DNA from 3 places in the Mesobacillus sp. S13 genome. Region 2 is predicted to be linked to each of the others. Evidence: riboswitches for the same ligand, from Rfam matches in the RefSeq annotation. Region 2 holds a riboswitch; each other region holds the start of a gene.
The links. Region 2 has a riboswitch for S-adenosylmethionine ahead of LGO15_RS12590 (methionine biosynthesis PLP-dependent protein). Riboswitches for the same ligand answer to the same signal wherever they lie in the genome.
Positions count from the first base shown of each region.

Region 1: another riboswitch for S-adenosylmethionine. It lies ahead of mtnW (2,3-diketo-5-methylthiopentyl-1-phosphate enolase); the one in region 2 lies ahead of LGO15_RS12590 (methionine biosynthesis PLP-dependent protein).
Region 3: another riboswitch for S-adenosylmethionine. It lies ahead of LGO15_RS04390 (trans-sulfuration enzyme family protein); the one in region 2 lies ahead of LGO15_RS12590 (methionine biosynthesis PLP-dependent protein).

Region 1 covers NZ_CP084622.1:1,549,593-1,552,870, reverse strand. Annotated here, with positions in the region: gene LGO15_RS07730 (2-hydroxy-3-keto-5-methylthiopentenyl-1-phosphate phosphatase) at 1-341, opposite strand, end outside; gene mtnW (2,3-diketo-5-methylthiopentyl-1-phosphate enolase) at 338-1,561, opposite strand; SAM riboswitch class I at 1,658-1,764, opposite strand; gene LGO15_RS07720 (pyridoxal phosphate-dependent aminotransferase) at 1,844-3,019, opposite strand; gene LGO15_RS07715 (carbon-nitrogen family hydrolase) at 3,147-3,278, shown strand, end outside.
Region 2 covers NZ_CP084622.1:2,454,469-2,457,746, reverse strand. Annotated here, with positions in the region: gene LGO15_RS12595 (M4 family metallopeptidase) at 1-406, shown strand, start outside; SAM riboswitch class I at 1,044-1,155, shown strand; gene LGO15_RS12590 (methionine biosynthesis PLP-dependent protein) at 1,330-2,445, shown strand; gene metC (cystathionine beta-lyase) at 2,442-3,278, shown strand, end outside.
Region 3 covers NZ_CP084622.1:859,483-862,760, reverse strand. Annotated here, with positions in the region: gene LGO15_RS04390 (trans-sulfuration enzyme family protein) at 250-1,395, opposite strand; SAM riboswitch class I at 1,485-1,588, opposite strand; gene LGO15_RS04385 (CBS domain-containing protein) at 1,736-2,905, opposite strand; gene LGO15_RS04380 (YitT family protein) at 3,086-3,278, shown strand, end outside.

The DNA of each region.
Region 1 (3,278 bases), 900 kb from region 2:
AGCGGTCCGAATTTTTGAATGATAGGTTCTATGAAAAAATCAATCCCTCCGCTGACGATATAAACAGGTATACCTTCCTCATGTGCATAATCAAGAAACTCTTGAAATCCCGGGCGGATCCTGGCGTTCTGTACAGCAAACTGAATGATTTCTTCCTTCTTCGAAACAGGTAGGAGAGAAAACATTTTCCCGACTCCCTCCCTGATCGAAATCCTGCGGCCCAGCACTGCTTCTTTTATTTCATCCCAGCCATCCGAACCGAATTCATTCATGATGGCTATGATATTGTCCTTTTCTGTTACTGTTCCGTCAAAGTCGCAAAATATTACTGGCTGACTCACTTTGCCACCGCCTCTGATGAGCCCCACAGGCGTATAGCTGTTTTCAATTCATCATGCTCCAGTGACCCTTCTTCAAGGCTTTTTCTCTGGAGTACGGTTTCAATCGCCTGCCTGAAAGCCTTGCCTCCACCCTGTGCTCCACCAGGATGACCATGGACGCCTCCGCCTGCATTTATGATTGAATCAACTCCGAAATCTTTAACTAATAGCGGCACCATTCCAGGATGTATGCCTGCTGATGGAACCGGGAAGGTCCTTTCGTATTGATCCTCAGCAGTCAGTGCCTCAGCAATTGATATCGCCTGCTGCTTTTCAAGTGCCACACTTCCATATGGTGACGGGAAAAGCGAGAAGTCTGCTCCGGCATAGCGGAGTAATTTTCCTAAAAGCAAGGAATGGGAAAAGCCATATTCATCGGCCGATGTCAGCGCACCGCTTACCGCTGGGTGAGCCATGATTGGGATGCTGATTTCATCATCTTCCCTTAGTTCCTGCAAAACATCCAAGCCATAGGCGAACACATTGAACAGCAGTGCATCGGCTCCAAGTTCAGCCGCTTTTCTTGCTTTGTCCTTCAACTGTGAAGTTCTTCCTGTCAGATTGGCCGCATATAAGGTCCTGTGCCCTGTAGTTTCATAGACTTGCTCAAGGACCTCTTTCCCAAGAGTGACCCTCTTTTCAATAGGTGTAAGCTCGTTTTCAAACAGGATTTCATCGTCCTTGATCAGGTCAACTCCTCCAAGGCTTTGTTCTTTAAGCTGTTTTAGCAGAAAATCCATATCACGTCCGATGACACCTTTGAAGATGCTCATAAGCAATGGACGGTCATAGACACCAAGCTTCCTCCTGATTCCTTCAATTCCGAAGCGAGGACCCGGGAAGTGTTTCTTTAACTCTTCACCAAATTCGAGATCGACAAGTTTCACTTTGCCATCAAGCGAGAGTTTTCCAAAAACAGTTGTCAAAATGGCTGGCAGGTCTGGTGAAAAATTGAGGGCAGGATAGGCGATTTTGATTGTTGCCACTGTTTCTGAATTATGGTCCAGGCTCGAGCCTTCTACAGAAACCACTCTTCCCTTATGTTTTCTTAATTGTTTTTGGTCCAGTTCCGGCAGGTCAGTCCAGGATCCCACTGTCAAGCCGAGCGCGATTCCCTCTGCTTTTTTCTGCGGGTTATGTTTGGCGTCATGGACTATGTAAGTCGCTGTAATTTCACTCATGAAGATCAATCCCTTCGATACTTATTGAACCCAGTTGTATTTTGGGCATTAAAAAAACCTCTTCACAAAGAAGAGGTTAGAAAATACACTAAACTCTTCTCATCTTTCAGCTTTCGCTGCAAGAATTAGCACCGTGCCCAGCTTACGCTGGATCGGTTGCCGGGCTTCATCGGGCTCGTCCCTCCGCCTGCTCTTGATAAGAAAATAATTTAATCAAGTTATTTAATTGGTTAAAGTAAATTTGTTAATTAGGATTATGTCAGGTTCATAAAACAATGTCAACTATTTTTTGAATATTTCCAAGCTTTCAATTCTGCTGACTGCTTCCTGCAGTCTCTCTGCCGAAGTCAGCAGTCCCACCCGCACAAAACCTTCTCCATAGTCACCGAATCCTACACCTGGGGCAACTGCTATATGTGCTTTTTCCAGTAAGAAATCCGCAAATTCAACCGAAGTAAATGGTTCTGGAACCTTCAGCCACGCAAAAAATGAGCCCTTTGGAGCAGTAACCTGCCAGCCTATCTTTGTCAGGCCGTCAATAAGTACGTTTCTTCGGGTTTCATATAGATTGTTTAGCTCGGCCACACACTCCTGCTGTCCCAGCAATGCTTCTGCAGCTGCTTCCTGCACTGCACCAAACAAGCTGACATACATATGGTCCTGCAGCAAGTTGATTGCGGCAATCACACTCTTGTTTCCTGCAGCAAAACCAACACGCCATCCAGCCATATTATAAGTTTTTGACAGAGTATAAATTTCGATTCCTACGTCTTTTGCGCCTTCAGACTGTAAAAAGCTTTGTGGGCGGTTCCCGTCAAATCCAATTCCACCATAAGCAAAATCGTGAACGACACAAATCTCATTCTCCCGTGCAAGCTCGATTGTTTCATCAAAAAATTGTTTATCGGCAACTGCCCCTGTAGGATTATTGGGATAGTTAAGGAACATCAACTTGGCTTTATCCAATTGCTCGGCAGCTAACTCTTCATAATCAGGCATAAAGTCATTCTCTTCCCGGAGTGGCATTGTCACCATTTTTGCCCTGGCCAGCTCGACTCCAGACCAGTAGTCAGGATAGCCGGGATCTGGAACGAGAATAGTGTCCCCAGGATTCAACAGACATTGAGGAATTTCTACCAGGCCAGCCTTGCCCCCGAAAAGGATGGCAATTTCTTCTTCCGGATCAAGGTCGACTCCGTACTCCCTTTTATAAAATGTCGCTGCAGCTACTCGTAACGAACGCTGCCCTCTGAAAGGAGAATACTTATGGTTCGCTGGATTCTCTCCAGCTTGCTTCAGTTTTTTAACAATATGCTGCGGTGTCGGTTGGTCAGGGTTTCCCTGGCCAAGATTGATGATGTCTGCCCCTTTTTCTGTATAAGCGCCCACCTTTTGCACCAGTGAAGCAAAAAACTGCTTGGGCAGGCTCTTTAGTAAATCTGACTGTGGAAATTCCATTTTCTCACCTGCTTAGGATTTATATGTTTATTTTAAAATTTTAATTTGAAATTCTAGTCACAAATGATATAACGTAAATAGTAACTTGTAAAGATATAATTTTCAGAAATTATGGCGGTGATGAATGATGAAATTTAAAATAGCATGCCTACAAATGGATATTGCGTTTGGAGATCCTGAAACAAATTACAAAAATGCAGCCAAACTGATTGAACAGGCAAATGGACAAAAACCCGATATGATAGTCCTTCCTGAACTA
Region 2 (3,278 bases):
TAATCCTGATTTTGAAATCGGTGAAGATATCTACACACCAAATAAAGCCGGTGATGCCCTTCGTTCCATGAGCGATCCTGCTAAATATGGTGATCCGGACCACTATTCTGTGCGTTACACTGGCACATCGGATAATGGTGGAGTCCATATCAACAGCGGAATCATCAATAAAGCTGCCTACCTTCTGAGCGAAGGCGGTTCGCATTATGGAGTATCTGTACCAGGCGTAGGAACGGATAAAATGGGCGCGATTTTCTACCGAGCAAACACAGTCTATTTCACATCTTCCACTAACTTCAGCCAGGCACGAGCCGGAGCTGTACAAGCAGCAAAAGATCTTTACGGATCCACCTCCGCAGAAGTAAATGCTGTCAATAAAGCCTTTGATGCTGTAGGAGTTTATTAATAGTTATCTATTAAGCAAGACTGGCTCATCTTTTAGAGGTGAGCTAGTTTTTTTATAGGGTTCTTTTGAAAATGAGGCTTGCTGTTTGGAATGGGTGCTGGGGTGCTCTTGACAGGTTTGCCTCCATAAACTGAAAAGCTGTCATAAAAACAGCAGATTCTTGACAGCTTTGCCCATATAAACTGAAAAGCTGTCATAAGAACAACGTATTCTTGACAGGTTTGCCCCTATAAGCTGAAAAATTGTCATAAAAACAGCAGATTCTTGACAGGTTTGCTCCTATAAGCTGAAAAGTTGTCATAAAAACAGCAGATTCTTGACAGGTTTGCCCCTATAAGCTGAAAAGTTGTCATAAAAACAGCAGATTCTTGACAGGTTTGCGTCCATAAGCTGAAAAGTTGTCATAAAAACAGCAGATTCTTGACAGAGTTATGCCTTTAATCTGAAAACCTATCATAATAACATCAGATTCATGACAGCAGTAGCCCCCTTATCCCCCAGAATCTATCAAAAACAAACTAATTCGCACACCCACCATGATTTTTTACCTATTTACTTTACCGCTTTAATTAAATGATTGACATTGACCCTGAATAGCTGTAATATTTAGAGAAATTTAATAATTCAATATTATGAAATCTTATCCAGAGAAGCTGAGGGTCCTGGCCCAATGAAGCTTCAGCAACCTTCAACCTTGTTTGTTGAAAAGGTGCTAATTCCAGCAAGTTTTTTAACTTGGCAGATAAGAAGAATGGCTATCATCTGTAAAAGTCTTCTTCTTAAGAAGGCTTTTTTTGTTTTATCAAGGACTTCCCGCATTGTTTTCTGGAGCTCATGTGGTACCTGTCTGTTTTAAGTCGAAGATCTCGTCTTTTCTCATAAAACAAAAATTGCCCTCCACTACATCATTAGGAGTGAGTCTATTGGCAGAAATCGATACAAAGCTTGCGCAGCTTGGAAACAGGAGTGAAACAATAACAGGAGCTGTCAATCCACCAATTTATTTGACTACAGCCTATCGTCATGAAGGGATCGGCCGATCAAGCGGCTATGATTATGTCCGCACCGGCAATCCTACTCGTGAAATTCTTGAGAAGGCGATCGCAGACCTTGAGGAGGGTGATCGCGGCTTTGCCTGCAGCTCCGGAATGGCAGCAATCTGGACCGTTCTTTCACTATTCGAGCACGGAGATGAATGGATTGTCTCTAAGGATTTATATGGAGGCACTTATCGTCTTCTCGAACAAGGTTTCAAAAAATGGGGATTAACCAGTACTTATACTGACATGTCTGATCTAATCGAAGTCAAATCGGCCATAACACAAAAGACGAAGGCTCTTTTTGTAGAGACGCCGACGAATCCGCTGATGGAACAAGCTGATATTGAAGCAATTGCCAAGATTGCTAAAGAAAACGGTATTCTTCTGATTGTTGATAATACCTTTTACACTCCCCTGCTGCAAAAACCATTGACTTTAGGAGCAGATATCGTCATTCACAGTGCAACTAAATATCTTGGCGGTCATAATGATGTGCTTGCTGGGCTGATCGTGGCAAAGGGTGAGCACCTATGTGAATCCCTCTTCCTCCATCATAATGGCGGCGGAGCGGTCTTAAGTCCATTCGACTCCTGGCTGCTGATTCGTGGTATGAAGACATTGTCATTAAGAATGGAACGCCATGAGAAAAATGCCAGTGAATTGGTCAGTTATTTACAGCATCATCCTGCAGTGAAGGATGTCCTTTATCCCGGAAGAGGCGGAATGATTTCTTTCAGGGTACACTCCCCTGCCATGGTCAATCCATTTTTACAAAGTCTATCAGTCATCACGTTTGCTGAAAGTCTTGGCGGAGTTGAAAGCTTTATTACCTATCCTGCAACACAGACACATGCTGACATCCCGGCAGAAATACGAGAAAAAACGGGTGTTTGTGAACGGCTGCTGCGGTTCTCGGTGGGAATCGAAAATGTGGAGGATTTGAAATCTGACTTGGATCATTCATTCAATAAAGCACGCCTGGAGGTTGAAGTTTTATGAGCCATCGATATACATTCGAAACCCAGTTGCTGCATAACAAACATAAAGTAGACCCAGCCACTGGCGGAGTGAGTGTGCCCATCCAGCATGCCTCTACCTTCCATCAGTTTTCTGCGGATGAGTTCGGAAAATATGATTATAGCCGCAGCCTTAATCCCACCAGAGAGGCACTAGAGGAAATTATAGCCGAACTGGAAGGCGGTGTCCGCGGGTTTGCTTTTTCATCTGGCATGGCTGCTATTTCAACGGCATTTTTGCTTCTCTCGCAGGGAGATCATGTGGTCGTCACCGAGGATGTTTATGGAGGAACATACCGGATGGTGACACAGGTGTTGAATCGTTTTGGTATAGAGCACACTTTTGTCGATATGACCGACCTTGAGGCAGTGGAACAAGCGATCAGGCCAAACACAGCCCTGCTATATGCAGAAACGCCTTCCAACCCCCTGTTAAAAGTAACGGATATTGCCGCGATCAGCGAAATAGCGAAGAGTCACGGTGCCCTAACCTTTGTCGACAACACTTTCATGACACCTTACTTGCAGCGTCCTCTTGAACTCGGAGCTGATATTGTCCTTCACAGCGCCACAAAGTTTTTATCCGGCCATAGTGATACGGTCGCGGGTCTAGCAGTAGTCAAGGATGAAGAACTGGCAAAAAGGCTGTATTGCCTTCAGAACTCATTCGGTGCAGTCTTGGGAGTACAGGATGCATGGCTTGTGATGCGAGGCATGAAGACTCTGTCGGTCAGAATGAATCAGTCTCAGGAAAGCGCCAAGAGAATCGCTGAATTTTTACATAAACAGCCTTTCATCAAGAATGTTTTTTACCCT
Region 3 (3,278 bases), 1.6 Mb from region 2:
GCGGAGTTTTTCCGGCTTTGTCTAAACAAGAGGCTTATAAATGATAAATAAAAGGAGGTATTCCGGTTAACTGCTACAAATAAGAAAGAATCCAGTGTTTTTGGTTAAATAAACAGAAAAACGACCCTTATTCATGTGAAAATAAGAGTCGTTTCCAATTTAAGCGAAAATTTTCCGTTTATTTTTCAGAAACTGTAAAATCATCATTCCATTTACATAGCCTATTATCAACATTATATGGAGCTCATGTTATTTTTCAACTGCCGCAGACAGTGCTGATTCAAATTGCTGAATGATATCCTCGCTATTTTCGATTCCAACTGAAATCCTGACTAGTCGATACGTGATTCCAAGCTCTGCCTGTGCCTCCGGCGGCAGCGCGCGATGGGAAGTTTTCAGTGGATGGGAGACAGTCGTTTCGACTCCCGCAAGTGTTGGTACAATTTTAACCCAACCTAGCGATTTGAAAAATTGATCTGCATCCACATGTTCTGCGAGTTCAATACTTACGATGGCACCGAATCCTTTTTCACCTTCAGTGAATGGATAATAAACCTTTGCGACATTCTTATTTTCTTTCAGACTGTCAGCCAGCTTTCTGGCATTCTCTGATTGAGCCTTCATCCTCAACCCAAGGGTTTTCAGTCCCCTGCAGGTGAGCCACGCTTCAAACGGACTGAGGTTCGCACCGAGGTTCACGATTCTTGCGCGTGCTTCCGCAATCAGTTCCTTCTTGCCAACGACTACACCCGATGTGACATCACTGTGGCCGCCAATGTATTTGGTCGCACTGTGGACAACCAGTTCAGCTCCGAGTGTGAACGGGCGGACATGCAGCGGCGTAGCGAATGTATTATCCACCAAAACAATGAGATTTCTTTGCTTGGCAAGCGAGATGACCTCCTCCAATTTTTCCACACGAAGAAGCGGATTTGTGATGGACTCAGTATATAGAAGCTTCGTATTCGGTCGGATTGCCTGTTCTACATTTTGCAAATCCGCAAACGCTACAAAAGTCGTCTCGATTCCAAAGCGTTCCAGCTCAGCCTTCAGCATATGGAAACTCCCGCCATAAACATCATCAGCCGCCACAATATGGTCACCGCTTTTCACCACTGCCAGGACACCCGCTAAAATGGCAGCCAGCCCTGATGAAGCCGCCACTCCATCTTCTGCATACTCAAGCGCTGCTACAGCTTGACCCAGTTCATCCGTATTCGGGTTGCCAACCCTGGAATACAAATAATTCCCTTCTCCCTGATAAAAGCCCTCCAGCTCATCAAGATCATTGAATGTAAAAGCTGACGTCTGATAAATCGGGGTAGCCTTGCTTTTAATACCCTGTTGCTTCGTATGTACTGAATGCAATACTTCTGTTTCAAACTTTTTAGCCATCTTGTCACCTGCTTTTAGAATTCGTAGTCGTATGGTAAAACATTATAAAAAAACCTCTCCATTTAGGAGAGGTTAAGTTCAATCAGCCTCTCTTATCTTCAGACTGCAATCTTCAGGACTCAGCACTTTTCATCTAAAAAGATGAGGTAGCCGCGCTTCAAAGGGCCTGTCCCTCCGCCGCTCTGGATAAGAGTTATTTCGAGTTTGAAAATAATTTTTTAATAGCTGAAGTATACCAGCATCGCCGGCTTTCCGTCAATGAGGGTTCACACAGTGTGTCTGATGGATTAACCACTGACATTGTATGCTTAACCCTTGCGTTTCAGTTGCACTCAGCTAATCAATCTTCCGGATCGCTGTCAAGCAAGTCCCACGGCGTGATCACGCCAATTGGCTTCCCGTGCCGGTCACCGGTTTCCGTGATGATGACGGCCTGCAGTTTTTTCCCTCTTGTATGGTAACGCTCAAATAACTCTTCAATATGATACAAAGATGCATCCTCATCGACAAAGGTCACAAAGTAATTTTTCCCCTTCGTCAAAAGCTCTTTGACCCTCACGTCCTCAAAATGCACGACGCTATCTGAAAAATGCTTCGCCATCCACTGGATGATTTCCGTTGAAGTCAGCAAGGCAATATATTTATCATCCTTGTCATAGACAGGGAATCTTGTGAAATCAAACTTATTGATCACCTTTAGAACATCTTTAAGATACGCATCTTCATAATAATAAAACACAGGGCTGGTCGCGATCGATAACGCTGTCTGCGGCTTCTCGAACTCCCTGCATATCTCCTCGATCCGTTCAACCACTTCGATATGAGGCTCGGCGATATAATAATCCGCGTTCACCCGCTCATGGACAATCGCATTGCGAAGCTTCGCAAACTGATGAAGCTCACTTTTATATTTACGCACTAATGAATGATTTTTATAGCCTGAATACAGCAGCTCGACAAACGCATCACTGTCCGTTCCCTTCACCATTTCTTTCAACGCTTTATGAATCCTGTTAAAAGCTGTCTCGAACTTTCCGGATTGCTCCTTATGTTTTACCTCATGCTCCTCAGAAGCATTGGTGCCTGATTCGGGATTCCTTCCATCATCATTTCCACGCTTTTTCCCATTCCCATTATTGGATTGTTGAGAAGATGGTTTCCCATTACCGTTTTTGCTTTTGGATTGATTGGAGGATGAGTTACCATTACTGTTTTTTAATTGTTCTTCAGATGAGGAACTCTTCCCGCGGCTGGTCTGCTTGTTGTCTGATTTAGCTTTTGACGGCGAGTTGCCGTTTCCTTTTCCAGCTGAATTGGATGAATCCGCACTTTCGTTGTCTTTTTTACCAGGGTGCTTTTGTTCCTTTTCATCAACTCGCTTCAGCCTATTTTCATCTGACACTTGCTGCTTAGGATTTGTACGAAGATATGACTTTTTATTTTTCCCAGCCTGTTTTTTTGAACCTGACTGATGATTGGATCTATGTTTATTCTGAGTATTTTTAACCAAGATAGCCCCTCCGTAATTTCAAATAACTTCCCCTTCTCCTTACCCCATTTACCACTTTTACTAATCATGGATATATAATGTAAAAATTCCAGATGAACTTTAAGTTTGATACAATAAGTATAGTACATACATTACTAATTCATAGATGTTTATTTTTTATAGAAAAGGGATTGATATTCAGTGGCAGCAACGAAGAAAAAAAGGGTAGTCAAAGAGGTCACACAGCTTGTGACTATTACAATTGGGGCGATTATCGCGGCTTTTGGGCTCGACCTGTTCCTGGTTCCTAATGCGATTCTTGATGGAGGGGTCATCGGGCTTTCCATCATCGCAGCAGAACTGACGAACATTTCGATGAGTATTTTCCTGATTG